DNA from 2 places in the Embleya sp. NPDC055664 genome. Region 1 is predicted to be linked to the other one. Evidence: riboswitches for the same ligand, from Rfam matches in the RefSeq annotation. Region 1 holds a riboswitch; the other holds the start of a gene.
What was found. Region 1 has a riboswitch for S-adenosylmethionine ahead of ACWGR4_RS43525 (aminotransferase class V-fold PLP-dependent enzyme). Riboswitches for the same ligand answer to the same signal wherever they lie in the genome.
Positions count from the first base shown of each region.

Region 2: another riboswitch for S-adenosylmethionine. It lies ahead of thrC (threonine synthase); the one in region 1 lies ahead of ACWGR4_RS43525 (aminotransferase class V-fold PLP-dependent enzyme).

Region 1 covers NZ_JBSHGZ010000048.1:50,725-66,276, forward strand. The annotation lists gene ACWGR4_RS43495 (hypothetical protein) at 1-1,324, opposite strand, end outside; gene ACWGR4_RS43500 (hypothetical protein) at 1,430-1,792, opposite strand; gene ACWGR4_RS43505 (NYN domain-containing protein) at 1,858-3,231, opposite strand; gene ACWGR4_RS43510 (hypothetical protein) at 3,714-3,950, opposite strand; gene ACWGR4_RS43515 (exonuclease domain-containing protein) at 4,207-4,845, shown strand; gene ACWGR4_RS43520 (Lrp/AsnC ligand binding domain-containing protein) at 4,952-5,230, shown strand; gene ACWGR4_RS43525 (aminotransferase class V-fold PLP-dependent enzyme) at 5,674-7,065, opposite strand; SAM riboswitch class IV at 7,300-7,416, opposite strand; gene trpD (anthranilate phosphoribosyltransferase) at 7,570-8,652, opposite strand; gene ACWGR4_RS43535 (response regulator) at 8,738-9,151, opposite strand; gene ACWGR4_RS43540 (ribonuclease E inhibitor RraB) at 9,279-9,689, opposite strand; gene ACWGR4_RS43545 (cytochrome c oxidase assembly protein) at 9,699-10,811, opposite strand; gene ctaE (aa3-type cytochrome oxidase subunit III) at 10,887-11,516, shown strand; gene qcrC (cytochrome bc1 complex diheme cytochrome c subunit) at 11,563-12,363, shown strand; gene qcrA (cytochrome bc1 complex Rieske iron-sulfur subunit) at 12,360-13,445, shown strand; gene qcrB (cytochrome bc1 complex cytochrome b subunit) at 13,445-15,088, shown strand; gene ACWGR4_RS43570 (Ig-like domain-containing protein) at 15,290-15,552, opposite strand, start outside.
Region 2 covers NZ_JBSHGZ010000005.1:350,447-365,998, forward strand. The annotation lists gene ACWGR4_RS11785 (ARPP-1 family domain-containing protein) at 1-308, opposite strand, end outside; gene ACWGR4_RS11790 (hypothetical protein) at 305-1,825, opposite strand; gene ACWGR4_RS11795 (Uma2 family endonuclease) at 2,105-2,674, opposite strand; gene groL (chaperonin GroEL) at 2,898-4,526, opposite strand; gene ACWGR4_RS11805 (cold-shock protein) at 5,408-5,611, opposite strand; gene ACWGR4_RS11810 (MoaD/ThiS family protein) at 6,033-6,311, opposite strand; gene thrC (threonine synthase) at 6,308-7,582, opposite strand; SAM riboswitch class I at 7,599-7,752, opposite strand; gene ACWGR4_RS11820 (glucosyl-3-phosphoglycerate synthase) at 7,945-8,922, shown strand; gene ACWGR4_RS11825 (alpha,alpha-trehalose-phosphate synthase (UDP-forming)) at 9,138-10,619, shown strand; gene ACWGR4_RS11830 (hypothetical protein) at 10,709-11,875, opposite strand; gene ACWGR4_RS11835 (hypothetical protein) at 11,918-12,937, opposite strand; gene ACWGR4_RS11840 (hypothetical protein) at 13,677-15,068, opposite strand; gene ACWGR4_RS11845 (hypothetical protein) at 15,258-15,552, opposite strand, start outside.

The DNA.
Region 1 (15,552 bases):
TGCCCAGGACGGACACCATCGCCGACGACAGGGCCGACGCCGCGTCGGGCGCGCCGACCCCGGGCGGCCGTTCGGCGCCGACCGTACGGTACAGCTCGACCAGCTTGGGCCGGCCCCACCGCTCCGCGATCAGTTTGCAGGCCAGCCACCCCATCTCGTACGCCTGGGGCAGGTCCTCCTGCGTGGTCTCGAAGGTCGTGTCGGCGGGCAGCTGTACGGGCACCTTGCCCGCCTTGACGTCACGGCGCAGTTCGGGCGCGGCGGTGCGCATCGTCTGCGCCGACTCCAGGTAGCCGACGTAGTCCGCGAACCCCTCGGACAGCCAGGTCGGCGTCCACGCCCGGGTGAACGCGCGGCTCGCCACGTGGGTGATCTCGTGCGTCATCACCACCCGGCGCTCCAGGTCGCCCAGCTCGCGGAAGGCGTCCGGGTTGACGATCACCCGGTCGGCGGCGGCCGCGTCGGCCGCCGCGCCGCGCTCGCCGGTGGTGACCGCGGCGATCTTGGCGTACTTGCTCGGTTCGGCGCCGAGCAGCCGGGCCATCTCCGCCTGGGTGCCGGGCACCACCACCACCGCCCGCCCGGGCCAGGACTCGCCCCACACCGCGCTCACCTGCGGCACGGCCTTGTCGGTGGTGTCGGCGAACTCGCGCAGCGCGGCACGGGTGCCGATACCGAGCACGATGCTGTGCGCGCCCTGGACCACGGTGACCGGGCCCAGGTCCCACACCTGGGCGGGGGTGCGCATCCCGGTCGCGGCGCCGTCGCCGTCGGCGGTGAGATACCAGGTGCCGCCCCGCAGTACGAAGGTCAGGAACTGCGGCACCCGCACCGGCGCCACGTCGTGTCCGGTGATCCGGTAGAGCAGGTCCACCTGGGCGGTGAACACGGGCCCGCCGAGCGCGTTCTTGCGCGCGGCGGAGAGGTCGAACGCGTCGGGCGTGACGATCTCGTACTCCCACGCGGCGAACGGCACCTCGGCGATGTTGTCGAAAACGCCCATCTGGTTCTGCCGAAACGTCGGGTTCTGCGGGTCGACGGTGGACGAGAGCGCCTCGCGGTCCCGGGTGAGGAACGCGTTCGCGCGCCGTTCCAGGAGGGCGCCGATCGCTATCCGGCGGGCGTTCGCGTGCTGCTCGCCATCGCCGCTCGCCCCGGGGCCGGCGGAGCGGCCGGCGTGAACGCCGGGAGGGGTGTGGGTCACCGTGTCGGCGACGAATCGGGTCACCCCGAGCACGGCCCCGAGTTGGGCGAGCGCGCACACCACGACCAGAACGGGCAGCAGGCTGCGGATCCGGCGCGCGGCCCGATTCGGGTCATCCACCGCTCGATCGTAACGTGGGCCCGTGCGCTCCCCACCCGGAACGGGGACCGGGGCTGCGGCGAACGGGTGTCGCCGACCCGCCCCGGAGCGGTCCCACCGCCCGGTTCAGCCCCGGCGGTCGGCCGGGCGCCGAACGCCCGGCGGATCGCCGCCGTCGCGCGCCGATCCGCTCGGTGTCGCGAACATCCCCTCCGCCGCGAACAGGCGCAGCGCGGTCAGCGTCTCCTCGTCCAACTCGATGTAGTCGGGCCGGCCGGCGGGCTCGGGGGGCGGCCCGGGGTCGGCGGGATCGCCGAGGTCGCCGAAGTCGCCGAAGTCGCCGAAAGAAGCGGTATTCGATAATTCGGGCGATATGTCGATGCCGATGATGCGGGCGCCGATCAGGGCCGGCCCGATCGAAGCCGGGATCGCGCAGCCGGCGGCGCCGGCGCGCCCTCGGCCGCGGTGTGTACGACAGGCGATGCGCATGTGACTCCTCCCCCTCGTCGACCTTCCTCGTCAACGGTAGGGAGCGCTACCGACACGCGGTGCGGTCAGCCGCGGGTGAGCCTGCGCAGCAACATCGTCGAAGGCACCGGGCGGGCACCCGCCTTGCGCACGCCCTCGGCCACCTCGCGGTCCGTGGAGACCACCACGACCGGCCGGCCCGGCGGCTCGGCCCGGACCAGCCGGCGGATCAGCTCGTCGGCCGTCTCGCCCGGCTTGCTGAACATCACCCGCACCCCGCGCGCGGGGGCGAGCAGCACCGGCGCGTCCAGCTGTGCGCCGTCGAACACGCAGGTCACCTCGCAACCGGTCTGCGCGGCGAGCCCGGTCAGCCCGCCGACCAGCCGGTCGCGCTGCTTGTTCAGCGCGAGCGTGGGATAGCCGGTCTTGGTCACGTTGTAGCCGTCGATCACCAGGTGCGCCTGGGGCAGCGCGAGCAGTTGGTCGAGCAGGGCCGGGTCGTCGCCCTCCAGCGCGCGCTGCGCGATGTCCTTTATCCCGGACGCGCCCGGCACGACCGCGTCCACCATGTCGGCCGGCCTGATCCCGACCGGAGGCAGCGCCAGCTCGCGACGCAGGCCCTGGGCCGCCTCCAGGACGGTGTCCAGGAGCAGCCGGACCCGAGTGTCCTCCATGCTGCGTCCCTCGCGGGCCGCCCGGCGGCTGGCCTCCAGGGCCGATTCGACCTCGGCGACCCGGCCGCGCAGCCGGCGGGCCTCCTTCTCCGCGGCGGCGATCGCGGCCTGCGCCTCGACCCGCACCGCGTCCAGCTCGGAGCGGGCCCGGCGGGCCTCCTTCTCCTCGTGCTTGGCACTGCCCTGCAGGCCGCGCACCTGGCGGCGCAGGTGGTCGGCCTCCTTGCGGGCCGTCTCCAACTCGGCGCGCAGCCGTTCGTGCTCGGTCTTCGAGGCCGCGCGCAGTACGCCGACCTCGTGCTCCAGCCGGGACAACGTCTCGGCGGCCTCGGCCTCGGCGCGGTCGGCGGCGGCCTCCTTGGCCGCGTCGCCGGCGGTCTCGATCAGCCGGACCCAGCCGCGCGGGCGCAGCAGATAGGCGGCCGCGGCCACGTCGAGCGGGTCGGCCGCGGCGGGCACCTTGCCCGCTTCGAGCGCCTCGGAGATCTCCGGCAGGCCCTTGCGGAAGCGCTCCGCTATGCGCTGGCGGAACACCGGATCGTTCTCCAGCGCGGCGGCCAGCGGCGTCGCGGCGAACTTGGCCCGGCGCTGGTGGGTGAACCGGGCGAACCGGCGCAGCGGCCCCGGGACCTCGTCGGCGGTCATCGTGCCGAGCGCGTCGGCGGCCACCGAGATCACCCGGACCCGGACCGCCTCCGGCAACGGTCCGCTCAACACCTCGGGCTCGACGGCCGGCGCCTCGGACGCGGCGCGCTCCGCCTCGGGCTCGACGGCCCCGGCGGGCACGTCGGCGGCGGGATGTGTACCGGCCGGCGGCTCGGCGGCCCCGTGCGCATCCGAGGCGACGGCGTGATGCACGGCCCCGTCGGACTCCTCAGACCCCGCAGACCCCGCAGACCGTAGCGACCCCGCCGCGGAATCGACGAGCCCGTTGGCCCCGGCCTGCCGCCCCGGTTCGACGGGCTCCGCATCGGTCGCGGCATCCGTCGCCGCCGCGGTCCCGGACTGCGCGTCGAGGTCGGGCTCGGCGGCCGGCACCGCCTCGGCGGCGTCGGCGGCGTGCGCAGGCGTGACCTCGTCCGCGCGGGTATCCGGTCCGCTCACTGCTCCTCCGGTCCTTCCCGTTCCCTCGAGGCCCCTCCCCGCGTCACCGTTGCCGGGACGCCGACGCCTTGATCATGGCGTGTTCCGCACCGCCGGCGGTCGCGCCGGGCCGCCCCGATGCCGAAACGATGCACAGTCCCATTGTCCCCGGACGGTTGCGGCGATCAGGTCGCGTCGGGGCGTGCCACCAGTTCGACGGAATCGGTCGCGTTGCACCAGCGGCAGCGCACCGACTCGATCTCGTCCGAGACGATCTCGCGCTCCTCGACCCGCGGGGCGCCCGCCAGGTCGAGGTGGGTGAACTCCACGGCCTTGGTGGTCCGCGTCACGTCGAACCGGGTCAGGTTGCCGCACAGTGTGCAACGCCACCGGGTGTCCTCGGTGGGGGCCTGGATCGACATGCGTGTTCCTTTCCTGGTTCGGTCCGCGAAGCCTTACCCGTTCACCATCGGCCGCGTACACCCCATGATGCCGGGCTGCGAGAGGTACCTGGGCGCGGCCGTGTCGGGCCGGAAACGTACCGTCCGGTACATGAGCAGCACCGCGCACCGGGATTGCCGGTCACGAGGTTCGGCGGGTCAGGGCTTGCCGGCGGCCGACCCGCCGCGGCGTTCCCGCCCGCCGGACAGTATCGCCCCGGGCCACGAGTTGCGAACCATGCCCGGATCCCGAGCGATTCGTGACGAGGTGGAGCGGCAGGTGTTCACGGTCGTCGATCTGGAGACCACGGGCCTGGATCCGCAGGAGGCCCGAATCACCGAGATCGCCGCCGTCCGGGTGCGTGGGGCGGACCGCCTGGGCGAGTTCGCGACCCTGGTCGCGCCCGGGGTGCCGATCCCGGAGTTCATCACCGACCTGACCGGGATATCCGACGATCTGGTGGCCGACGCGCCCCCGCTGCGTCTGGTGCTGCCGGCGTTCACCCACTTCGCCGAGGACGCCATCCTGGTCGCCCACAACGCCCCGTTCGACGTGGGCTTTCTGCGTACCGCGAGCATCGCGTGCGACCACACCTGGCCCGACTTCCGGGTTGTCGACACCCTCGCCCTGGCCCGTGCGCTGCTGCCCGCCGGGACACTGCCGAACCTGCGATTGGGCACCCTCGCGCGCTACTTCGAGGCGCCCACCGACCCGACCCACCGAGCGCTGGCCGACGCACGCGCGACGGCACACGTGCTACGCGCGTTCATCGACCGGATGCACGCGAGCGGGCGCCACGAACTGGCCGACCTCCTGGCCCTGGGCCGCCCCCCGACACCGGGCGTCCGCGAGCGCCAAACCACTCCGATCGGGTGACCCGTGACCCGGATTCGAGTACACATGGTTGCGCCGGCGATCCCGCACCGACGGGCGCGCCGACTAAGCTCGGGCACCTTGTCGTCGACAGCCGGAGGACTACCCCGTGATCACCGCGATCGTGCAGGTCAAGACGCGTGTGGACCAGACCCCGGAAATCGCGGAGGCGATCGCCGCGATCGAGGGCGTGAGCGAGGTCTACTCGGTGACCGGTGAATTCGACCTGATCGCCATGGTGCGCGTACGCGCCCACGACGACCTGGCCGACGTCATCCCCGGCCGCCTCAACAAGGTCCCGGGAGTAGAGGCCACCACCACCCACATCGCCTTCCGCACCTACTCCCAACACGACCTCGAAGCAGCCTTCGCGATCGGCCTCGAATAACCAAACCCAAACAAGCGCCACCCAAGCCCCCCACCCGCAGCCGACCCCAGAGGCAACCGGCCCACCCAGCCCGTCCGGCGCTTGAGGACAAACGGGCCGCAACCCAACGCCGGAGGCAACCCAATCAGCCCGTCCGGCGCTTGAGGACACCCGGGCCGGAGGCCGGCCCAGGAAGCGACCCAGCCCCACCCAGCCCGTCCGGCGCTTGAGGACAAGCGCACCGCAACCCAACTCCGCAGGCGACCCAATCAGCCCGTCCGGCGCCTGAGGACAAACAGGCCCCAGCCCAACGCCGGAGGCAACCCAATCAGCCCCTCCGGCGCCTGAGGACAAACAGGCCGCAACCCAACGCCGCAGGCGACCCAATCAGCCCGTCCGGCGTTTGAGGACGACCCGCCCCGTCCAAGGCCCAGGCACGCGACCCGCGCCGACCCACACCCCCGTCACGCCGCAGGCAACACGCGCGGGTCCGAATCAGGAACGCACCGGCCCCCATCCACCGTGTAGCTCCACCGCGCCCCCCGCTCCACCACTTCCCGAACCGCCGCCGCAAAGCGGTCCAGGTGCTCGACGGGCGTCCCCACACCGAAGCTGACCCGGATCGCGTTGAGGTTCTGCTGCCCCTCCGGCGCGTCCGGCGACCCACACTCGGTCGGCTGATCGGCCCGCCCGCCCAACAGGTGCCGCACCAGCGGGTGCGCGCAGAACAGCCCGTCCCGCACCCCGATCCCGTACTCCGCCGACAACACCGCCGCGAACCGCGAGCTGTTCCACCCTTCGACCACGAACGAGAGCACACCCACCCGCGCCGACTCGGGCCCGAACAGCTCCAGCGTCCGCACCTGGGGAATCTCCGCCAACCGCGCCCGCAACCGCGCCAACAACGCCTCCTCGCGCGCGACCAGCGCCGCCGGCCCCGCCTCGGTGATCGCCCGGCACGCGGACGCCAACGCGTAGGCGCCGATCACGTTCGGCGACCCCGCCTCGTGCCGGGCCGCGCCGCTCTGCCACTCGACGTGGTCGCGCGAGACCGCCTTGCTCGCCCCGCCGCCCGCCAGGTACGGCTCCGCCGCGTCCAGCCAGTCCCCGCGCCCCGCCAACACCCCCGAGCCGAACGGCGCGTACAGCTTGTGCGCCGACAGCGCGACCCAGTCCACGTCCAGGTCCGCGACCGACACCGGGTGGTGCGGCGCCAGTTGCGCCGCGTCCAGCACGATCCGCGCCCCGAACCGGTGCGCCACCTCGGCCAGTTCCGCCACCGGGAACAACTCGCCGGTCACGTTCGAGGCACCGGTCACACACACCAGCCGAGGCCCGTCGCCGGAGCCTTCGAGCGCGGCCTCCAGCGCCGCGACCGCCTGTTCCGGCGAGGACGGCGCCGCCAACTGGGTCACCCCGGCATGCCGACGCCACGGCAGCAGCGCCGCGTGGTGCTCGGTCTCGAACACGAACACCCGGGTGCCGCGCGGCAGTACCGAGGCGAGCAGGTTCAGCGAATCGGTGGTGCCCCGGGTGAACAGCAGCGTGTCGTCACCCCGCAACCCGAGGAACTCCGCGACCGTGGCCCGGCTCTGCTCGTACAGCTCGGTGGACAACTGCGACAGGTAGCCGGCACCGCGATGCACGCTGCCGTAGTACGGCAGATAGCCGGCCACGTCGTCCCACACCCGCTGCAGACACGGCGCGCTGGCCCCGTAGTCGAGCGCCGCGTACTCCACCTCACCCCCGGTGACCAGCGGAACGAGCACATCCCGCCCGACCACGGGCAGCGGGGCGGCAATGGCGACATCGGCGTCGAAGGCAACGGAGGCGGCGGAAGCGGCACCGGCGGTCATGGCAAATCTCCTCGGCAGACGAGAACCGACCCCACGCAATGTCGAGAAGTCGACATCAAAACAGCGCGGAGTGATCCCCGGATGAAATGTGGTCTCGGAAAAGCGACGCGCGACGACTCAGCGCGTACGGAATGGGCCGATCAACCCGTTTCGAGAAAGAGATTTCACGCCATCACATGCTCCCCAGGTACAGGACCCGGTTCGCATGGGGCAATTGCCTGCCACCACACCAGGGGTCCGCGCTTGCCGGGACGCCTGACGACGCCCGACCGTGTCATCACCCGGGGCACCCCACCGCGGAGCGAGGGTTGCCGGACAGCAAGCCGGGGCTTTCCACTGTCACTCGTGACCTGCGCAGAATTATTACCGCAGGAATCGCCGCGCGCAACGACCACTCCACCGGTTCCACATACTGGACACCGCCCCCACGCCCCGACGGAGCCCGAACGCGACGACGCCGGGCAGGCCCACCTCGGCCCACCCGGCGTACACATCCGCCTCCGGCTACCCTCGCGCGAACGACCGCGTCACGCCCACCCATCGATCGAGCGCCGCCTGCGCCGCCCCCGAGTCGATCGCCTCCGCCGCCCGCTCGATCCCGGCCGCCAACTGCTGCGTCAACGATCCGTCTCCCGGGCCGAGCGCGGCCAGCGCCGCCGCCGAGTTCAACAACACCGCGTCGCGCACCGCGCCCTTCTCCCCCGCGAGCAGCTTCCGGGCCACCCCCGCGTTGAACATCGCGTCGCCGCCGCGCAGCGACTCGATCCCGTTCAACGCGATACCCAGGTCGCGCGGATCCACCCGGTCCTCGCGCACGTCGCCGTCCCGCACGATCCACACCTGGGACGTGGTGGTCACGGTCAACTCGTCCAACCCGTCGTCACCGCGAAAGACCAGCGCGGTGGCCCCACGATCGGCCAGCACACCGGCCACGATCGGCGCCATCCGCAGATCCGCGACCCCGATCGCGTGATGCCGGACCCGCGCCGGATTGGTCAGCGGGCCCAGGAAGTTGAACGTGGTCGGCACCCCCAGCTCGCGCCGCGCCTGCGCGGCGTGCCGCAACGACGGGTGGAAGCGCTGCGCGAAGCACAGCGTGATGCCCGCCTCCCCGGCCGTCCGGGCCACCTGCTCCGGGGTCAGATCCAGCACCACGCCGAGCGCTTCGAGCACGTCGGCCGCGCCGCTGGCGGACGACGCCGCCCGGTTGCCGTGCTTGACCACGGTCTCGCCCGCGCCCGCAACCACGATCGCGGACATGGTCGAGATGTTCACCGTGCGGGCGAGGTCGCCGCCCGTGCCGACGATGTCCACCGTGCGGCCGGGTACCTCGATGGTCGACGCGTGCTCGTACATCGCCCGCACCAGACCCGAGACCTCGTCCACGGTCTCGCCCTTGGCCCGCAGCGCGATCACGAACCCGGCCACCTGCACCGGCGTGGCCTCACCCGTCATGATGTGGTCCATCGCCCACGCCGTGGCATCCGCCGGCAGGTCGTCACCCCGCATGAGCGAGGCCAGGATGTCGCGCCAGGAACGGGCCGCCGGGTTGCCGCCGCTCTGGTATGTAGAGGCCGAGGCGCCCATGGTCCGCTCCCGCAGTGTCATCGGATGAGTCGGCGCCAGCGTACCGACCGGGACCGGCGACACCCGACGGTTATCCGCGATGCGGTCAGGCCGGCTGGCGTCCCGCGATCCGCCCGCGGATCAGGTCGGCCGCCGCCGAGGCAAGCGTGCGCGGGTCCAGCGGATGCGCGACCACCGCGTCGGCCCGGCACCAGGTGGCCAGCCACGCGTCCTGCGGGCGACCGACCAGGGTGAGTACGGGCGGGCAGTTGTAGATCTCGTCCTTGAGCTGCCGGCACACACCCATGCCGCCGGCGGGGGCGGTCTCCCCGTCCAGGATCACGAGGTCCACGCCGCCCTTGTCCATCGCCTCGATCACGGCGGGCTCGGTGGCGCACTCCAGGTATTCCACGAACGGCACGTCGACGGCGGGCCTGCGCCCGAGCGCGAGGGTGACCTTCCGACGGGTGTTGCGGTCGTCGCTGTACACAAGGACGGTCATGGTCTCGCCGCGCGTCATGTCCACCTGCCTGAGTCCGGGTACGGGACGACAACTTGGATCCGCCCCGGATGTTAGCGCTTTTCCCCGCCGGAATGTGGGGCTCGTCACGCTCCGATCCCGGCCCGACCGCCCGGGTCCGCCCGACTCACCCGCGCGCCAGCACCTCGTAGCCCTCGGCGTCCCCGCCCAACCGCTGCGCCAGCCCCGCCATCCGGGTGCGCTCGCGGGCCGGTTCGAGGCCGGTGAGCACCTGCTGCCGCGCGATCCGCACCCGCAGCGGCCGCTCGTCGGCCGCCACGACCGTGACCGCCCATCCGTCCGCCGCCAGGAGCCGGGTCGCCTCCGCGACCGCGTCGTGGTCCGGCAGGGTCACCACGTGCCGCATCACGAACGGACCGGTCTCCACCGCCACTCCGGCCGCCCGCATTTCCGCGACCACCGCCGAGTCGGCCCGCGCCGGATCGAAGCAGGAGCCGACCACGACCAGCGTGCCGTCGTCGACGAGCACGGGCACCGGCTCGGCACGCCGCCGGCGGAGGAACCGTTCGAGGATCATGCCGCGACGCTACTCGGCCCCGCTCGCCGACCTCGGCTCGGCCCCGGGGGCCACCCGGACGGCCGAATCGCCGTCCGCCGTTCGGGCAGAGTCACCCGCAAGAGTGCTCTTCGCGACGGATTTTCCGGCGTCCCCGACGCCCCCGGCGCCGTCGCCGCCCGCCGCCGCCTCGCGCGCCAACCGCTCCTCCCGGGCCTTGCGCCCGGCCTCGATCAGTTCGAGTCGATCGAGCCGCCGGTCCTCGCGCACCGCCTCGCGTTCGGACGCCTTGGCCCACTGCACGAACAACACGAGGAAGACGAGCAGTCCGATGATGTCGCCGCTGCCCCACAGGATCCCGCCGGCGGTGCCCTGATCGGACAGCGGACTCGCGCCCCAATCGCGACCGAGGTCGTTGTACCAGTCACCGGCCAGCACGGTGGACGAACTCATGATCGCGATGCCCAGCCAGGCGTGGAACGGCAGCGTCGCGAAGACCGCGAGCAACCGCATCGGATGGCTCGCGCGCGGCATCGGGTCGAGCCCGAGCAGTGGCCAGAACCACATGCAACCGATGATCACGAAGTGCACGTGATTCATGTCGTGCATGAAGGTGTTGCGCAGCGTCAGCTCGTACCAGGGCGTGAAGTACAGCGCGAACGGATTGAGCACGAAGACGAAGCCGGCGAAGGCCGGGAAGGTGACCACCTTCGAGAATCTGCTGTGCAGGAGGGCGTTGAGCCGATTACGCCACTTGGTCGGCAGGGTGCGCAGCGCGAGGGTGATCGGCGCGCCCAGCGCCAGGAAGATCGGCGTGATCATCGCCAGCACCATGTGCTGCACCATGTGCACGCTCAACAACACGGTGTCGTAGGCGGCCAGCGCCGACTCGGTCGCGATCAGGAACGTGCCGAGGCCCAATCCCAGGAACGAGAAGGTGCGCCACCGCGACCACGCGTCCCCGCGGGCCCTGAGCTTGTGCACCCCGTACAGATAGAGCCCGCCGAACAACATCGCGACCAGGATCGGGATCGGCTCGAACACCCACCCGGTCAGGAGCCGAATGGGGGTCAGTTCGGGCGGGACGTTCCCGGGGGTCGCGTGTGCCAGGAACATCCCGGCATCGCCTGCAGAGCCACTCACGGAACCAGAGCCTAACCCCGACACGTTCAACGAGGGTTACCCCCCGAAGTGTGGGCAGATCCGGCGACCGCAATAATGGCCGCCGTGGCGACAGCAACTTCACTAGAAACCGGGCCCCCCTCACACGGGACACACGGGACACTCAACCGTCCCAACTTGGTCAGCATCGGCACGATCGTCTGGTTGGCGTCGGAGCTGATGTTCTTCGCGGCCTTGTTCGCGATGTATTTCACGATCCGGTCGGTCACCGGCTCGGACGCCTGGCGCGAGCATGCCAGTGAGCTGAACATCCCGTTCTCGACGGGCAACACGACGATCCTCGTGTTGTCCTCGCTCACCTGTCAGCTCGGCGTCTTCGCGGCCGAACGCGGTGACGTCAAGAAGCTCCGCATGTGGTTCATCATCACCTTCATCATGGGCGCCGTCTTCGTCGGCGGTCAGGTGATGGAGTACACGGAGCTGGTCAAGGAGGGCACGACTCTTTCGTCGTCGGCTTACGGTTCGGTCTTCTACCTGACCACCGGCTTCCACGGCATGCACGTGACGGGCGGTCTGATCGCCTTCCTGTTGGTCCTCGGACGCACCTACGCGGCCCGACGGTTCACGCACGAGCAGGCCACGGCCGCAATCGTCGTCTCGTACTACTGGCACTTCGTCGACGTGGTCTGGATCGGTCTGTTCTTCACGATCTACGTCATCAGGTAGACGTCCCGACACTCACTACGCAGACGACATTGGACCGGGGTTATCCGTGAAAAAGCTCTCCGCGCGGCGACGCCACCCCTTGGCGGCGATCGTCGTACTCATTTTTGCGCTCGCGGCCACGGGGGGGCTGTACGCCGCGTTCGCGCCCGCCAAGAAGGCGGAGGCCGACGACTCTGCCTCCATCGCGGTCGAAGCGGGCAAGAAGCTCTACCTGAGCGGATGTTCGACCTGCCACGGGCTCGACGCCCAGGGCTCCTCGGACGGACCCTCCCTGATCGGCGTCGGCGCGGCCGCCGTCGACTTCCAGGTGTCGACCGGCCGGATGCCCCTCCAGCAGCCCGGTGCCCAGGCACCGCGCAAGCCCGAGGTCTACACCCCGGCGCAGATCGAGCAGCTCTCCGCGTACGTGGCCTCCCTCGGCGCCGGGCCCAAGATCCCGACGGCGAACATGTACGCGCCCGACGGCGACATCGTCAACGGCGCCGAGCTGTTCCGCACGAACTGCTCGCAGTGCCACAACTTCTCCGGCGAGGGCGGCGCCCTGACCCAGGGCAAGTTCGCACCGCCGCTGAAGAACGTGGACCCGAAGCACATCTACGAGGCCATGCTCACCGGCCCGCAGAACATGCCTTCGTTCCCGGACAGCACGATGCCCGAGCAGCAGAAGAAGGACATCGTCACCTACGTGCGTGAGACGACGCACAAGGAGCCGAACCCCGGCGGTCTCGGTCTCGGCCGCCTCGGCCCGGTCTCCGAGGGCCTCTTCGGCTGGATCATCGCGCTCGGCCTGCTGATCGGCTGTGCGATCTGGATTGCCGCCCGGACCCCCAAGGCCAGGACCAAATGAGTAGCCAGGACAAATCCGAAGTGCCCGAAGAGCACCTGCCCGAGGTTCCCGCCTCGGCACATGTTCCGGCGGAAGGCGACCCGTTCGCCGACCCCGGCCTGCCGGCCCACGAGCCGCGCCGCACCGACATCGACGAGAAGGCGGCCAATCGCGCCGAGCGTCAGGTCGCGTTCCTCTTCGTGATCTCGATGCTGGCCACGATCGGCTTCATCTGGTCGTACGTCGGCATCGACAAAGACCGCATCATCGACATCTTCTTCTTCGGGAAGATCGGCGCCCAGAACGCCGCCCTCGGCGGCACCCTCGGCATCGCGCTGTTCTGCATCGGCGCGGGCGCGATCCACTGGGCGCGCACGCTGATGACGGACGAGGAGATCGTTCAGGAGCGCCACGAGTTCACCTCGGACCCGGAGACGCGCGAGTACGCGATCCGCGAGTTCACCCAGGGCGCCTCCGACTCGGTGATCGGCCGTCGGCCGCTGATCCGGCGCACGATGATCGGCGCGATGGCCCTGGTGCCGCTGTCCGGCGTGGTGCTGCTGCGCGACCTCGGCCCGCTGCCCGGCACCAAGCTCCGGCACACCGAGTGGAAGCCGGGCAAGGAGCTGATCAACGAGGCGACCGGCCTGCCGATCAAGCCGGACGACATCGTCAAGGGCTCGCTCACCATGGCGCTTCCCGAGGGTCTGGTCGAGAAGTACGGCCCGGCCGGTCAGAAGGAGGAGCTCTCGCACGGCTGGCTGGAGAAGGCGGGCATGTCCGCGGTCCTGCTGGTCCGGTTGGAGCCGAAGGACATCAAGTCCAAGAAGGAACTGGCCTGGGGCTACGAGGGCATCGTGGCGTACTCGAAGATCTGCACCCACGTGGGTTGCCCGATCGGCCTGTACGAGCAGCAGACGCACCACCTGCTGTGCCCGTGCCACCAGTCCACCTTCGACCTGGCGGACGACGGCAAGGTCGTGTTCGGCCCGGCCGCTCGCTCGCTGCCGCAGTTGAAGATCCATGTGAACGAGGCGGGTAACCTCGCCGCGTCGCAGGACTTCGCCGAACCGGTCGGCGCGAGCTTCTGGGAGCGTGGCTGATGTCGAGCGAACAACCCAAGGGTGGGGCCAACAAGAGCACCCCGATCCCGGACAACGCGGCCGTTCGCGCGGCCGACGCGCTGGACAGCCGGCTGGGCATCTACGGCGCGGCGAAGAAGAACCTGCGCAAGGTCTTTCCGGACCACTGGTCCTTCATGCTCGGTGAAGTGGCGCTGTACAGCTTCATCGTGCTGCTGCTGACCGGCGTGTTCCTCACGCTGTTCTTCAAGCCGAGCATGCAGGAGGTCGTCTACGACGGCTCCTACGTGCCGCTGCAGGGCATCCACATGTCGCAGGCGTACGCCTCGACGCTGGACATCAGCTTCGACATCCGCGGTGGTCTGGCGATGCGTCAGATCCACCACTGGGCGGCGCTGATCTTCGTGTCCTCGCTGTTCGTGCACATGTTCCGGATCTTCTTCACCGGGGCGTTCCGCAAGCCGCGCGAAATAAACTGGCTGTTCGGCTTCCTGCTGCTCGTGCTGGCCATGGTCAACGGCTTCACCGGCTACTCGCTGCCCGACGACCTGCTCTCCGGTACCGGTCTGCGCATCGCCGAGGGCGTCGTCCTGGCGATCCCGCTGGTCGGCACCTACGTGCAGTTCTTCCTGTTCGGCGGGGAGTTCCCGGGCGAGGACATCGTCCCGCGCCTGTTCACCATCCACGTGCTGCTGATCCCGGCGATCATGGTCGGTCTGGTGACCGTCCACCTGATCCTGGTCTTCTACCAGAAGCACACCCAGTTCCCCGGCCCGGGCAAGACCGAGAAGAACGTCGTGGGCCTGCCGCTGCTGCCGGTCTACGCGGCCAAGGCCGGTGGCTTCTTCTTCATCGTGTTCGGCATCACCGCCGCGCTCGGCGGCCTGGTGCAGATCAACCCGATCTGGTCCTACGGTCCATACAACCCGGGACAGATCACGGCGGGCTCCCAGCCCGACTGGTACATCGGATTCCTCGAGGGATCCCTGCGCCTGATGCCGAACTGGGAGTGGAACGTCTGGGGCCACACGTTCAGCTTCAACGTGCTGATCCCGTCCCTGATCCTGCCCGGTGTGCTGTTCACGTTCATGGCGATGTACCCGTGGATCGAAGGCTGGATCACCGGCGACAAGCGTGAGCACCACCTCCTGGACCGCCCGCGCAACATGCCCGTGCGCACCGGCCTGGGTGTCGCCTGGATCACCTGCTACGGCGTGTTGTGGGTCTGCGGTGGCAACGACATCATCGCGACGCACTTCCACATGTCGATCAACTCGATCACCTGGATCGGCCGGGTCGCCTTCTTCGTCGCGCCGGTGCTGGCCTACCTGGCCACGGTGCGGATCTGCAAGGGTCTGCAGCGCCGGGACCGGGACAAGGTCCTGCACGGTCGCGAGACCGGTGTGATCAAGAAGCTCCCGCACGGCGAGTTCATCGAGATCCACGAGCCGCTGGACCCGGGTATGCGGCACACCCTGACCGCGCACGAGCAGCCGAAGCCCTACGAGTTGGAAGCGGCCGAGGACGAGAACGGTGTGGCCCGCAAGGTCAAGCGTTCGGACAAGCTGCGGTCGCGGATGTCGCACTGGTACTTCGCCGAGCCGATCGAGAAGCCGACGGCGGAGGAGTACAAGGAGCTGACCAGCGGACACGGTCACCACTGACGCGACCGGGGCCGGGCTGCTGACGCCACATCGGCACGACCCGTAGGACGCGCAGGAACGACGAAGGGCCCCACCGGGGAATCCGGTGGGGCCCTTCGTCGTTCGCCCCGCAGTCGGCCGTACAGGGCCCTTCCCGGCCGCCCCGCGGGCCGACGCGGCCCCCGGAGGTCACGGTTGGCGGCACAGGCACCGACATCGCCCTCACAGCGGCCGGGTCGTGCCCGCTCCCACGACGCTCCTGGCCAGCCAGTCCGGCCAGTCCAGGTTCCACTCGCCGTAGCCGTTGCCGATCGGCTCCATCGCCTTGGGATCGCCCGTGTTCACCACGGTGACCACGTCGCCGATCTTGACCTGGTCGTAGAACCACTTGGCGTTGTCGGTGCTCATCCCCACACACCCGTGGCTCACGTTGGCGCTGCCCTGCGAGCCCACCGACCACGGCGCGGCGTGCACGAACTCGCCGC
Region 2 (15,552 bases), on a different contig from region 1:
AACGCCAGCTCGCTCGAGGGCTCGACCAGCGCGGCCCGGGGCATCGCGTGGTCCTGCGCGCTGCGCTCGACGAGCACCGCGAGGTGACACGGGACCAGCGCGACATGCGGGCTGTGGTTGACGAAGGTGAGCGTGCCGTAGCCACTGGTGCCGATCCACAGATCGGTGGGCACGGTGACGGTCGGCGCGTCGACGGTGTCGCCGAGCAGCGGCAGCACCTGCATCCGACCGACGCTCTGCACCCGTCCGAGGGTGCAGTCGGCCAGCAGGTCGCCGATCGGCAGCGTGTCGTGGGCGAGGGTGGTCATGCGGTCACCTCCGGGTGGGCCAGGCGCAGCAGCGCGGGTATGGCGGCGGTCGGGTCGGCGGCCAACATCAGTCGGCACCAGGCGAGTTCGAGGGCTTCGGGACGGTGGACGGGGGCAAGCGGCAGGTCCGGCGCGTAGCCGCGCAGGCCGCCCGCCTCGGCGGCCAGGACGGGGGAGAGCTGGACCACCGGCACCGCGACGCCGAGGGTGCGCGCCGCGTCGAGCACCTGGGCGAACCGGCCGGCGGGCGCGTTCTCGTAGCCGTCGCCGACCACCACGATCAGCTCCGCGCCGGTACGCAGCGCGGCGACCAAGGCCTCGGCGGCGGCGGTCGGGCCGGCGGGGTGGACCAGCCGGCCGTCCGGGACGCCGCCGACCCACACGTCGTGGCAGGTGCTCGCCGCCGCCCGCAGTGCGTCGCGCAAGGCGAGCACGGCGGCGATCGGCCGCAGCGGCTGGTCGGTGCCGCCGCGCATGGAGGCGGAACCGTCCAGGACGAGGGCGATCCGGCGGCCGGCCAGGTCGAGTCCGGCCGCGGTGCGCGCGGCGCGCCGGTCGAGCGCGGCGGCGACCTCGGCGGTCATGCCCTCGGCGAACGCGTACAGGTAGAGCCGGACCGCGTCGTAGCGGTCGAGGTCGACCTCGACCGTCACGCCCGCCCGAGCGGCCTGCCGCTGTCCGGCCAGCCGCTGTCCGACGGTGAGCCGGGCGGCGGTCAGCTCCAGGACGCGGGCCGGCTTCTCGTTTGGGTGGAACCGGCCGCGCAGCCCCTCCAGGGTTTCGAGCGGCAACGCCGCGCCCGCGTCCAGGTCGGTGCGGGCTGCCCGGTACGCGACCGGGAGCGGCAGCGTGTACGGCCCCTCGGCGCCGAGCACGAACGCGACGCACTCGCGCACCGCGGCGGGATCGGCCCGGTCGGCCGCCCAGCGGTCGATCTCGCGGGCGAGGATGCGGTGTTCCTTCGGGTCGAGTTCGCCTCCGGCGAGTCGCTTGGTCAAGATCGCGCGCAGGATGCCGCTCAGCCGCAGACCCCACGCGTGCCGCAGGGCGCCGGCCAGCTTGTCCCGGTAGCGCACCGACCACAGTTCCAGGGAGGTGGAGCCGAGCACGGTGCGCAGGATCAGTCGGCGCACCCGCGCGTTGTTCACCCGCCGCTCGGCCAGCAGGGCGAACAGCTTGAGCCGGCGCGGCACGGTCAGCGCGGCGACCGCGGCGTGGACGGCGTCGCCGTCGTGCTCGTGCGCGGGCGTGCCGAGCAGGTGCAACACGCCGAGCTGCCGGCTGCGGTCGGTGGCCCCGGGGGAGCACACCAGGCCCGCGTACAGCCGCCGGTCCAGCGCGGCCATCGCGCGGTGCGCGTCCTCTTCGAGGGCGAGCTGCTCGTCGCGGGTGTTGTAGAAGGAGGCTCGTCCGGTCGCTGCCACGGCGACGTCCAGGAAACGCACGACGGTGGCGGCGGCCTCGGCACGGGCGGGGTTGTCGGCGCTGAGCGCGCGCACGATCTCGGTCTCGGTCATCGAAATGGGCTCCCCCGTGGGCACCCGGGGCAGGTCGCGGGTCCGGTGTTGGTCTCGGTACGTAGCCGGGACCGCTTCCAACCCATGGGAAACGGCACTGTACGAACACGCAGTTCCCCGGGTGCGATGGCATGCGACTTCGGGCAGGTCACGGGTCCCGGATAGGGATTCGAACCCCAAGCACCCCAAAAGCGCTTGTACGCCATGACAGAAGGAACACGTAGTTCCCGAAGTCGCGTCACGAGCCTACGAGCGAGCGACCGGCGATGCCGGCGAATATCACCGCGGCGGGAAGCCCGAGGTGTCCAACTCGATCCCGAAGGGATCGGGGATGACGACCAAGCCGCCGAAATCGACACGTTGCACCCGCTGATAGACCTTGCCGTCGGGCTCGGAGTACAGCGTTGCCGCCGGGCCGTCCTTGTCCCACCGATCGACGAGCAGGTACAGCGGAATCGGTCCGTGTGCGTACGCCCGCAACTTGTCGACGCGGTCGATGCTCGCATTGCTCGGGGAAGTGATCTCGGCGACGAGAAGAATCCGATGCGCCGGTGTCGGCGTGGCCACGTCTTCCCGGGCCATCACCACCAGGTCGGGAACACACAGGCGACCCACCGACATGATCTCCACACCGAGATGCTGAAACGCGCCGCATCCGGCGGGAGCGGCCCGGCGCAGCTGCCAATGGATGTCGTCCGCGATCAATTCATGCTGGTGCGCGGGTGGCGGCGACATCGTGATGTTCTCTCCGTCGAACTCGGCGCGCCAGCCTTCGGGCACGTCCAATCCCTGCCACATGGTTACGATTTCGCGCCAGGCGGTGCTCACCTCGATCACGGGTGCGGTCATCTCGTCCACCTCGCCTACCTCGATCCATGCCGTACAAGAACGACGCTACGGTCGCCCGGAGACCATTTCAGGGTAAGTCGCCTGTGCCACTCGAACGAGCGAACACGCTTCGAACAGCGGTGGAAGGACCCGCAGGGACGCGAAAGAGGCGGCCCCCCGAAGGGGACCGCCTCTCGCGTGGAGCTACCGACCGGGTGGGTCGGGACTACCGATCCTCAGCGGATCAGAAGTCCATGCCGCCCATGTCCGGGGCGCCGCCGCCGGCCGGAGCGGCGTTCTTCTCCGGCTTGTCGGCGATGACGGCCTCGGTGGTCAGGAACAGCGCGGCGATCGACGCGGCGTTCTGCAGCGCGGAACGGGTGACCTTCGCCGGGTCGATGATGCCCTCGGCGATGAGGTCCACGTAGTCGCCGGTCGCGGCGTTGAGGCCGTGACCCGGGGTCAGGTTGCGCACCTTCTCCACAACCACGCCGCCCTCGAGGCCGGCGTTGACCGCGATCTGCTTGAGCGGGGCCTCGACGGCCAGGCGCACGATGTTCGCGCCGGTGGCCTCGTCGCCGTCCAGGTCGAGCTTGTCGAACGCGATGGTGGACGCCTGGAGCAGGGCCACGCCACCACCGGCGACGATGCCCTCCTCGACGGCGGCCTTCGCGTTGCGCACCGCGTCCTCGATGCGGTGCTTGCGCTCCTTGAGCTCGACCTCGGTCGCGGCACCGGCCTTGATGACCGCCACGCCGCCCGCGAGCTTCGCCAGGCGCTCCTGGAGCTTCTCGCGGTCGTAGTCCGAGTCGGAGTTCTCGATCTCGGCGCGGATCTGGTTGACCCGACCCGCGACCTGGTCCGAGTCACCGGCGCCGTCGACGATGGTGGTCTCGTCCTTGGTGACGACGACCTTGCGGGCGCGGCCGAGGAGTTCGAGACCGGCGGTGTCGAGCTTGAGGCCGACCTCCTCGGAGATGACCTGGCCACCGGTGAGGATGGCGATGTCGCCGAGCATGGCCTTGCGACGGTCGCCGAAGCCCGGAGCCTTGACGGCGACGGACTTGAAGGTGCCGCGGATCTTGTTCACGACGAGCGTGGCCAGGGCCTCGCCCTCGACGTCCTCGGAGATGATCATGAGCGGCTTGCCCGACTGCATGACCTTCTCGAGGAGCGGGAGGAGGTCCTTCACCGAGGTGATCTTCGAGTTGACGATGAGCACGTAGGCGTCTTCGAGGACGGCCTCCATGCGCTCCATGTCGGTCGCGAAGTAGGGCGAGATGTAGCCCTTGTCGAAGCGCATGCCCTCGGTGAGCTCGAGCTCGAGACCGAAGGTGTTGCTCTCCTCGACGGTGATGACGCCTTCCTTGCCGACCTTGTCCATGGCCTCGGCGATCATCTCGCCGATCAGGGGGTCAGCGGCGGAGATCGAGGCGGTGGAGGCGATCTGCTCCTTCGTCTCGACGTCCTTCGCGAGCGCGAGCAGCTGCTCGGAGACGGCCTCGACGGCCTTCTCGATGCCACGCTTGAGGGCCATCGGGTTCGCGCCGGCGGCCACGTTGCGCAGGCCCTCGCGGACGAGCGCCTGGGCGAGGACGGTCGCGGTCGTCGTACCGTCACCGGCGACGTCGTCCGTCTTCTTGGCGACCTCCTTGACCAGCTCGGCACCGATCTTCTCGTACGGGTCCTCGAGCTCGATCTCCTTGGCGATGCTCACACCATCGTTGGTGATGGTGGGCGCACCCCACTTCTTCTCGAGCACGACGTTGCGGCCCTTGGGGCCCAGCGTGACCTTGACGGCGTCGGCGAGCTGGTTCATCCCGCGCTCGAGGCCGCGGCGCGCTTCCTCGTTGAACGCGATGATCTTGGCCATGTGGTGAAGTCCTCCCAGAACGGGGGTGAGTGCCGGACCGCACAGGTGCCCGCGACGGACGACCCGACCACCGCGAGGATCCCTCCCTCACGGGTGCCGAGCCTCACCGGCCCGGTCCGTTTCTGTCACTCTCACATCCAGAGTGCTAACGCCAATGATTAGCACTCGACCATGCCGAGTGCAAGCGCAACGAGCGGGTCCGGGCCCCTCGGCCCACACCCGCGCGTGTCACACACCACCCCAACCCCCCACCCGGGCCCCGAGGGCGCAGCCCGTCCACATGCCGCGGGGCTCGGCCTCGGCCGCCCGACACGGGTACGTGTGCGCCCCCGCCCGCCTGCACGGCCCCCGGCCGGGCCCGCCCGCCCCGGCACGTCCGGAGCGGCCCCGGAACGGGAATCCAGGCTGCCGGGCCTGCGGTGGTTGCGTGGTCGCGTGGTTCGGACCCCGGCGTTGCCCGCACGGCCGGGACGGGTTCGGATGTGCCGCCCCTGGGCCTACATCGGGTTCGGGCGTCGCGCCGCCCCGGCTCACGTCGGGTCCGATCGTGCCGCCGGGTCGTCTGTGGCCATGCCGAGTTCGGGTGCCGTGCCTGTGGTTGTGCGGGGGCGGGTGGCGGGCTCGGCCGCGTCGTCCGCATCGCTCTGGTGGGCCGCCTCCCGCCGGAGCGGATTCGCGTGTACCGCCGCACCCGCGCCCCGCCGCCGCCCGCACGTCGGGGCCGGGGGACAACGACCGGGGCCCGGCCCCCGCTTGGCGGGAAGGCCGGGCCCCGGTCATGGATCCGACAGGATCGGGCGCGTTATGTGCCGCGATGTGTCGTGCAGTCCGTGGTGTGGACCGTTTCAAGCAGAGGAGCAGAGGAGCGCATGGCTCCCGGTTCAGGCGGTGACGCGGACCATGTCGGCCTGCGGCCCCTTCTGCCCCTGCGAGATCTCGAACTCGACTCGCTGCCCCTCCTCGAGCGTCCGGTACCCGTCCATCTGGATCGCGCTGTAGTGGACGAAAACGTCCGCCCCACCGTCGACCGCGATGAAGCCGTACCCCTTCTCCGCGTTGAACCACTTGACGGCGCCCTGAGCCATTCCTAACTCCCCTGTTACTGGCCCTTTCACGGATACTGCACGCCGCAGCTCCGGGTTCGTATCCAGAAGGACCCGGCCCTCTGCTACGACCGCGGCTGAATGTATCCGGACGGATGCCCGGAGCAACAGGTCAATCGGACGAGAATTCCCGAGCGAATAAAGCTCGCATTCTTCGCGAGTCTTAGAAAAAGCCGTATTTCAATCCACCAGGAAAACGACTTTCCGCACATATCGGATGTGATCCCGACCACGGGTTTACCGACGCGCCGCCGCCAAAGACGGGAAATGGAGCCGGTTAAACCCGGGTTACGCACAACCTTCGGCAGGAACGAAGAAATCCGCCGCGCGGTGCTCGCGCGGCGGATTTCCCGGTTCCGTTTCGTGCCCGATCGAGGAAGATCGGGACGCTCGGCCTATCGCGTCAGCAACCCCCGGCGACCGCCGGGATGATCGAAACGGTGCCCTTGTCGGGGATCGCCGTGGCGAGCCCGTCGGCGAAGCGCACGTCCTCGTCCTCCACGTACAGATTCACAAAGCGACGCAGCTTGCCCTCGTCGTCGAGGATGCGCGCGCGAATTCCGGTGTGGTCCTTTTCCAGCGAGTCCAGGACCTCGGCGAGCGTGGTGCCCTCGGCGGACACCTCCGCCGCCCCGCCCGTGTAGGTGCGCAGGATGGTCGGGATGCGAACGGAGACGCTCATGCGAGGCCGGCCTTTCGGAAGGAGTCCAGGGTGGGTCGAATGGTCGCGGTGGGTCCGGTCGTCGGCGTGACCGCGTCCAACGTCTTGAGGCCGTCGCCCGTGTTGAGCACGACCGTCTCGGCGTCCGGGTCCAGCGCGCCGGACTCGAGCAGCTTGCGCAGGCAGCCCACGGTGACCCCGCCCGCGGTCTCTCCGAAGATGCCCTCGGTACGCGCGAGCAGTTTCATCGCTTCGACCACCTCGACGTCGTTCACGTCCTCCACCGCGCCGCCCGTGCGCTTGCACACGTCGAGCACGTAGGGGCCGTCGGCGGGGTTGCCGATCGCGAGCGACTTGGCGATCGTGTCCGGCCGCACCGGGCGGATCACGTCGTGCCCGGCCTTCCACGCGGCGGCCACCGGGGAGCACCCCGTCGCCTGGGCGCCGAAGATCTTGTACGGCGCGTCCTCGACCAGACCCAGCGCGATCAACTCGCGAAAGCCCTTGTCGATCTTGGTCAGCTGCGACCCCGACGCGATGGGAATGACGATCTGCTCCGGCAGTTTCCAGCCGAGTTGTTCCGCGATCTCGTAGGCCAGCGTCTTGGAACCCTCGCCGTAGTAGGGCCGCAGGTTGACGTTGACGAAGCCCCAGCTCTCGCCGGCCGGGTCGCCGATCAGCTCCGAACAGAATCGGTTGACCTCGTCGTAGGTCCCCTCGATGGCGACCAGCTCGCCGCCGTAGACCGCCGCCGTGACGACCTTGCCGGCCTCCAGGTCGGACGGGATGAACACACAGCTGCGCAGACCCACCCGGGCGGCGGCGGCACCCACCGCGCCGGCCAGGTTGCCGGTGGACGAGCAGGACAGCGTGGTGAAGCCGAAGGTGCGCGCGGCCTCGACCGCGATCGCCACCACGCGGTCCTTGAAGGAGTGCGTCGGGTTCCCGGAGTCGTCCTTGACGTGCAGGTTGCGCACGCCCAGCTCGCGGCCCAGGTTCTCGGCCCGCACGAGCTTGGTGAAGCCGGGGTTCAGGCTGGGCCGGGACGCGACGTCTGCGGACACCGGCAGCAGCGGCGCGTAGCGCCAGATGTTGTGCGGCCCGGCCTCGATCCGCTCCCGCGTCACGGTGCCGAACTCGTAGGCGACCTCCAGGGGGCCGAAACAGGACTCGCAGGCGTACTTCGGGCCGAGCTCCGTGCGCTCTCCGCACTCGCGACACGACAGCGCGACGGCCGGACCGAAGGAGGTGGGGATGGCGCTGGTGGTGCGGGTGGCGGTGGGTGTCGCCATGGCGAGGGCCTTTCTGTCCTCATCTTTACCCGTGGGGTCCCACGGGCCGGACTTGGCACCTGTCCGACTCGTCGGCCGCTCGCTCGCGCCGAAAGCGCGTCACGAGGAATGACGATCGGATGGTTGCCGGGGCTTCAACGGGCCGTTCCCTCTGCCCCTCTGGATGAGCTGCTATGGCGGTGGACACACCCTTCGCCGGGTGGCCGGTCCGCGTTTGTCCGGTCCGACGTGCGATCGTCGTAACCGGTGACGACGACTGTAACCGAACCGGTGCCGCGTCGATCATCCGGTCCACCTCGCGAGACGATAAAGGGTGGAACGACCGAGGCCGGAACACCGGCGACGACAGGGGATCTTCGAACGTGACGCACGAGGTGGGCGACTGGCTCCGACGGCGGTCCTCCGCCGCCGCCGACTGGCCCGTCGACAGGCTTCTCGACGCCAAACGCGACACCCGGGTCAGCGTCGTCCTGCCCGCGTTGAACGAGGCGGCGACCGTCGGCGACATCGTCAAGGTGATCCGGACCGAGCTGGTCGAGCGGGTACCGCTGGTGAACGAGCTGGTGGTGGTCGACTCCGGCTCCACGGACGACACCGCGCGGGTGGCCGCCGACGCGGGCGCGCGGGTGGTGCACCGCGACGACATCCTGCCCGCGCTCCCGGCCGTGCGCGGCAAGGGCGAGGTGTTGTGGCGCTCGCTCCTGGTCACCGACGGCGACATCGTCGCGTTCGTGGACGCCGACCTGAAGGACTTCTCGGCGGACTTCGTCACCGGGATCCTCGGCCCGCTGCTCACCGACCCCTCGGTCCAGCTGGTCAAGGCCATGTACGACCGGCCGCTGGAGATCGGCGACACGATCGTGCCCGCCGGCGGCGGCCGGGTCACCGAATTGGTCGCCCGCCCCCTGCTCAACCTGCACTGGCCCGAACTGGCCGGCTTCGTGCAGCCGCTCGGCGGCGAATACGCGGCCCGCCGCACACTGCTCGAACAACTGCCCTTCCCGTGCGGCTACGGCATCGAGACCGCGATGCTCGTGGACGCCCTGCGCCTGGTCGGCCTGGACGCGATGGCCCAGGTGGACGTCGGTGTGCGGCGGCACAACCACCAGGACGAGGCGGGCCTGGGGCGGATGGCGGCGGAGATACTCCAGGCCGTCGAGCGCCGACTGCGCCGCGGCCCCGCCGGCGCGCACCCGGCCGCGCCGAACACCGTGCTGACCCAGTTCGAACGGGACGAGGCGGGCTTTCGCGTACGCACCCACGACATCGCCGCCCGGGAGCGACCGCCGATGGCCACGGTGCCCGAGTACCGGGCACGAACCCGCCTGGTCGGGCGCTGACCCCCGGCCCGGGGGTTTTCCCGGCGTTCGGCCCGGGTTTCCCCGGCATTCGGCCCAGGTTTCCGCCTCGGTGGCCCGGGGTCCGCCGATGCCCGAGAGGCACAATCCGACTACGTGTGGTAGTGGTCGATGGGCGTGATACTCGCCACACCGTTCGAACCGAGGGCACGGTCGGCCCGGGTTTGCGCACCGGGATGCGTGGCTAGGGTCGGGGCATGAGTGCTCCCCCTCCCGCCACCCCCTCTCCCGCCGGGGTGCTGGTCGCCTCCAACCGCGGTCCCGTCTCCTTCTCCCTGGAGGACGACGGCACGCTCACGGTGCGGCGCGGCGGCGGCGGACTGGTGTCCGGCCTGTCCACCGCCGGGCAGGGCACCGGCGCCGTGTGGGTCTGCTCCGCGCTCGGCGAGCCCGACCGCACCGCGACCCGCGCCGCGCCCTCGGGCCGGCTGGATCTCGCCGGTCACGACACCGGCGGGCTGGCCGTGCGGATGCTCGACATCGACCCCGGCACCTTCGCGCGGGCGTACAACGCCATAGCGAACTCGACCCTGTGGTTCGTCCACCACCTGCTCTACGACACCCCCTCCAAGCCGGTCTTCGACGCGCGCTTCCGCAAGGAGTGGGCCTCCTACGAGGCGTACAACCAGGCGTTCGCCGAGGCCCTGGCGGAGGAGGCGGCCGAGGGCGCGAAGGTGGTCGTACAGGACTACCACCTGACCCTGGTGCCGGTACTGCTCCGCCGACTGCGTCCCGACCTGCGGATCGGCCACTTCGCACACACCCCCTGGGCGCCGCCGGACTACTTCCGGCTGCTGCCCGACGACATCGCCCGCTACGTGCTCGAAGGGGTGCTCGGCGCGGACCACGCCGGATTCCATTCCCGGCGCTGGGCGCTGGCGTTCCTGGACTGCTGCGCCGACGTGCTGGGCGCCGAGGTGGACCGGGACGCGATGACCGTCAAGCACGCGGGCCACGTGACCGAGATCGGCGTACACGCGCTGGGCGCCGACGCCGAGTTCCTGCGCGAGCGCGCGTCCCGGGCCGACGTGGACACCCGCCTCGCCGGGCTGCGCGAGGCGGTCGGCGACCGTCGGGTGATCGTCCGGGTGGACCGTACGGAGTTGTCCAAGAACATCGTCCGGGGCCTGCTGGCCTACCGCGAACTGCTGCGCACCCGACCGGAATGGCTCGGCCGGGTGGTGCACGTGGCGTTCGCCTATCCGTCGCGGCACGACCTGCCGGAGTACCGCGAGTACACCGCCGCGGTGCAGCGGGTGGCCAAGGAGATCGACGACGAGTTCGGCACCGACGACTGGCAGCCGCTGATCCTGCACGTCAACGACGACTTCCCGCGCTCGCTCGCGGCGTATCGGCTGGCCGACGTCGCGCTGGTGAATCCGATCCGGGACGGGATGAACCTGGTCGCCAAGGAGGTGCCGGTGGTCTCCCTCCTGGACGAGGGACACGGGGGTTGCGCGCTGGTGCTCTCGCGCGAGGCGGGCGCGTGCGAGGAGTTGGGCGAGGACGCGATCGTGGTCAACCCGTTCGATGTCTCGCAGACCACCGAGGCGCTGCACGAGGCGCTGACGATGGACACCACCGACCGGCTCCAGCGCACCAAGCGGCTGGCCGCGGCGGCGGTGGCGCTCAACCCGCAGCAGTGGTTCTTGGAGCAACTGGACGCGTTGGACGTCTGACCGGGTGGGTGACCGGGCCGCCGTATGCCTGTCGAACCGCGCGGTTCGGCAGGCATATGGCGGTGGGCTCGGTGCTCGGGGTTCGATGCTCAGGCCGCGGTCGGCGCGGCGGCGCGGCGTCGGCGCGCGGTCACCACCGCGACCGTGCCGGCGGCGACCAGGGCCGCGCCGACGGTGCCCGCGGCGGCGAGGCCGGCCGGGCCGGTGAGCGCCAGGTTGCCGCCACCGGACGTGCCGCCCGAGCCGCCGGTGGATCCCGCGGCCCCGCCGGCTCCGCCCGAGGTGCCGGCCGACGTGCTGCCCATGCTCGCCGAACCGGTGGTGCCTGCGCCGGTGGTGCCCGCGCTCGTCCCGGCGGTCGTGGTCGAGCCGTCCTTGAAGGCGACCTTCACGAAGGCGTCCTGGCTGCGGTCGGGGGAGCCGTGCGCGGCCATGGTCAGCACGTAGCACGCGGTCTTGAGGCAGTCGACGTCCTTGCCCGCGCCGTTCTTGTACGCGGCCTTGACGTCGGTGAGCGTGACCGAGAACGTGCCGTCCGGGTCGACCCCGTCCGCGCCGTATGCCTTGATCCACTTCGAGGCGCCGTAGTTGCCCGCGTTGGTGGTCCAGTCGGCCTCCTTCGGGCCGAACACCACGTAGATCCCGTTACCGCTGCCGGCCGCGTAGCCGGAGCCCTTGACGGTGATCGAGGCGCCCGCCGGGTCCAGGCCGGTGCTCGGAGTCACGGTCAGCTTCACCCCACCGGCGGCCCGAGGGGCCGCGGCCGGTGCGGCCTGTGCCGCCGTGGCCGCGCGCAACGATCGGGGTGCCGCGGCGGTCGGCGCGGGCGCGGCGAAAGTCAGCCCGACCCTCGCGGTGGCCCCGCCCTCGGCCCCGACCCGGACCTCGAACGCCGGGGCGTCCGGGGCGAATCCGGTGCCGACCACGAGCGGGGTCGCGACGAAGCCGTTGCCGTCGGCGGTGAGCACGCGGCTGGCCTTGGAGTCGACGGTGTCGCCGCCGTACAGCGCGACGGTGACCTTCGCGCCGGGGGCGAAGCCGCGAGCGGTCACGGTGATCTCGTCGCCGCCCGGGGCCAGTTCGGCGCCGCGCGAGACGGTCGCGGTGGGGGCGGCCGACGGGGTGGTGGTCGATGGCGTCGAGGTCGACGGGGCCGCGCCGACGGCCGGCGCGGCCAGGATGCCGGCGGCGGTCAGGCCGACGGCGGCGGCTGCGGTGAGCATGCGCCGAGCGGGCGGAGTGTGCGGGGTGAACATGGCGGCTCCTGAAGGGATTTCGGGCAACGCGATGGCGGGTCGTCAGCCGGTCGGGTCGGCGGTGGCTTCGGTGCGGGTGTCGGCGGGGTTGCCGGCCTCGGCGGCGGCGCGTCCGCGGCGCCGGACGACCCGAACGATCCGGCCGATCAGCGCGCCGAGCAGCAGCACGATCGCGCCGAGGAGCAACCACGGCGGCGCCCATATGGCGGTCGACTTGCCGGCCGCGGTCGCCGGATCACCCGTCACCTTCACGTCGGCGGTGAGGCGCCCGGCCGGGACGACGCCGGCGAAGCGCTGGACCACCTCGTGCGTGGCCCCGGGCAACAACTCGGGCAGCGTGGTGTGCTTGGGGCCGCCGAGTCGCCGGCCGCCGAGGCCGGAGATCGTGGTCTGCGCCCGGGCGGTGGTCCGTACGTTGCCGGTGTTGCGGACCCGGTAGCGCACCACCGCCTCGGCGCCGCCGAACATCGCGAGCGGGTTGTCGTAGGACAGTCGCAGGTCCTCGATCGCCAGCCCCGGCAGCGCGGGACCGTCCACGCGCAGGTACACCCGGGCGCCGACCCGCCGGTCCACGTCGAACCGCTGCTCGCCGGGCCCGGTCGCGGCGGCCTTGATCGAGGCGACGATGGCGCCGGTGTGATCGCCGGGCGTGGCGCCCACCGGGACGGTCAGCCGGAAGGGGATGTCCGCGCGCTTGCCCGGCGCGATCGTGTACGACTCGGCGTCGAAACCGATCCACGAGCCGACGTCCCGGGGCTGCTCGGCGCCGGTCAGCAGGGTCATCCCGCCGTCCACGGCGAGCACCGCGTCGGTGGCGTAGACCCGCAGGGTCAGCGGCTCGGCGCCGAAGTTGGACACGCCGACCACGTCGACCAGGGTCTGGCCCGGGGCGGCGGTGAGCACGAAGTGGTCCCGGCTGCCTGCTGGTTGCACGCCCCAGGTGAACTCGTCGGCGGCTCGGGCGGGGGTGGCCGGGAGGAGGACGAGCGCGACGAGGGCGACGAGGGCGATCAGGACGGCGGAGAGGGCACGAAGCGGTGGGGCGAGCGGGGCGGCGGGCATTGCGGGGCTCCCGGGGCGGCTTTGCTGCGGGGTGGGTGGCACGGTGGGTCGAGTGGTCGGAGTCGGATGTGTGGTGAGCGGATCCGCGCACCGGCAGCGGAGCCGCAACCCACTGCGCAACCGGTGGAGCACAGCGGAGCCGGAATTCGGTAGGCGCCGCGCAGCGGCAACGCCCCCCTCCCGCGCGCCGACGGAGCGAAGCGGAGGAGAAGCCACTTCACAACTGCGCCGACGGTTCGTGGACTCATCAAGGGCTCGGACGGAGGGTTTTAGGTAACCGGAGTCGGGACGTGAGCAGGTCGGGTAACCGGAGTCGCGACACGAGCAAAGGGCGAAGCCAGAGTCGTGTCCGCAGCGTTGCTTCTTTTTGGGCGCTTCGCGCCGGCTCGCGAGGGGCCGCTTTTTTCTCTCCCCCGCTTCGCTCCGGGTCACCCAGCCCGAGTTCTGCGGCTCCGCCGCTCTCCGCGCTGCGCGCGTCCCTTGCCGTGATGGCCCGCGGGGCCAGGTCGGGTCGGGGACGAGGCTCGTGGAACCGCAGCCTTCGAGGTGAACGCAACGGGTGGAGCGGGTGGGTAACCGGCCAATCCGGGCCGCGATGGGTCGCGGGGCCCCGTCGGGTCGGGGACGGGGCCTGTAGAACCGCAGCCTTCGGGGTGAACGCAACGGGTGGAGCGGGTGGGTGAAACCGGCCCGGGACGGGCGGCGCCGAGGGCGTTGGGGCCCGCCCGGGCCGGGGTGGTCAGATGAGCGTGAGCGTGAGTGTGCCCGTGTACGTGCCGGGGACGGTGGTGCCGGGGACGCCGAGTTCGAGGGTGCCACCGCATTCGAAGGAGCCCGCACCGGCGCCGGCCGCCGACGCGCACAACGTGCGTGCCCGGCCGAGACCCGTGCCCGGGTCGGCCGGAGCGCCCGGGGTCACCGAGGCGGTGGCGCCGCCGGTGGGGAGCGTGCCGGTGACCGACTTGGCGGTGGGGGTCCAGCCGAGGTTGTCGCCGACGATTCGGCCGCCGGCCGAGGTCAGGTCACTGGCCTGGCCGGTGAGCGTCCATCCGGCGTTGGTGCCGCGCGCGTCGGAGACGGTGAGCGGGTTGAGTGCGCCGCCGGTGAAGGTGTCCTTGCCGTTGAGGGTGACGCCCGGGAGCGCGACGTCGGTGCCGCCGACGCCCAGGGTCAGCGGGCCGCCCCGCACGTCGGTGGTGATCACCTGGTAGCCGGTGCCGGGGCCCGGGTTGGTCGGGGCCTTGAACGCGACCGGGACGAAGGTGTCCTGGCTGCGGTCCGGCGAGCCGTGGGCGGCGAAGGCCACGACGTGGCAGGTGGTGACGGCACAGTCGTACTCGACGCCGTCCTTGTTCCGGTACTTGGCCTTCATGCCGTCGAGCGTCAGCGAGAAGCTGCCGTCGGCGTTCAGCTTGGCCTGGCCCGGCGAGTTGCCCGGGGTGGTGCGCACCCACTTGGTCGCCTGGTACGGCGCGGGGTTGGTGTTCCAGTCGCTGCCCTTGGGGCCGAACGCGACGTAGACGCCGTTGCCGCCGTCGCGGACCGGGTCGAAACCGGTGCCGGTGACGGTGAAGTTCTGGCCGTCGGGGTTCGCGCCCGCGGCCGGGGTCACCGTGAGCTTGGGCGCCGGCGGCGGGGTGGTGTTCTTGAACGCGACCGGCGTGAAGGTGTCCTGGCTGCGGTCGGTCATGCTCGCGCCGTGCGCGGCGAAGGTGACGACGCGGCACTCCTGCTTGAGGCAGTCCACCTCCTTGCCGTTGCCGTCGGTGTACTTCGCCTTGACGTCGAGCGTGGTGGTGAAGGCGCCGTCGGCGCTCATCTTGCTGCCGGCGACCCACGCCTGGGCGCCGTACGCGCTCGCGTTGGTGTAGTAGTCGTCGATCTTCGGGCCGAACAGGACGTAGACCCCGTTGCCGGAGTTGCGGGTCTTGTCGAAACCGGTGCCGGTCACGGTGATCGTCGCGCCGTCGGGATCGATGTCGACGGCGGGCGACACGCTCACCGCCGGGGTTGTGGCGGCCCGCGCGGGCGAGGCGAGGCTCACGCCGGCCACGGCCAGGGCGCCGGTCGCGCCGATCGCTCCCCAGCGGATCAGGCGGCTCGCGGGCCTGTGCCGCGTTCCGTTGGTCATCCTTGGCTCCTCATCTGGCAGTGTGCACAGGGCGGCGCCCGGACCTATTAGCGGTAGGTCCGGGCGCCGCCCTGTGCAGATGAGGTAAGGCTAACCTAATTAATGGAATCGTAAAGAGCGGAAATCCCGCTCCCGGCGGCGGAGTACATCACACCGGGGGCGGGTCGCGACACGGGCCCGTCCCCGCGTCTACGTGGTGAGTCGGCGCCGGTTCAGCCGCCACAGCAGGTACAACGACGCGGCGATCGCGGCGACCCGGACCATCGCCGGTACCAACTCGCCGAACCGGTCCCAGGCCTCGTCCCGGGTCAGATCGGTGCCCAGGTGCCCGGTGGCCCGCAGCCACATCCCGATGGCGAAGGCGAGCGCCGTCGTGCCGGGGATGTAGAACGCGGCGAACCGCCGTTCCTTGAGCGACCACGCGGCCGCGGTGAAGACCACGAGCAGGCCGAGCACCACCACCACGGTCGAGGCGACGATCGCC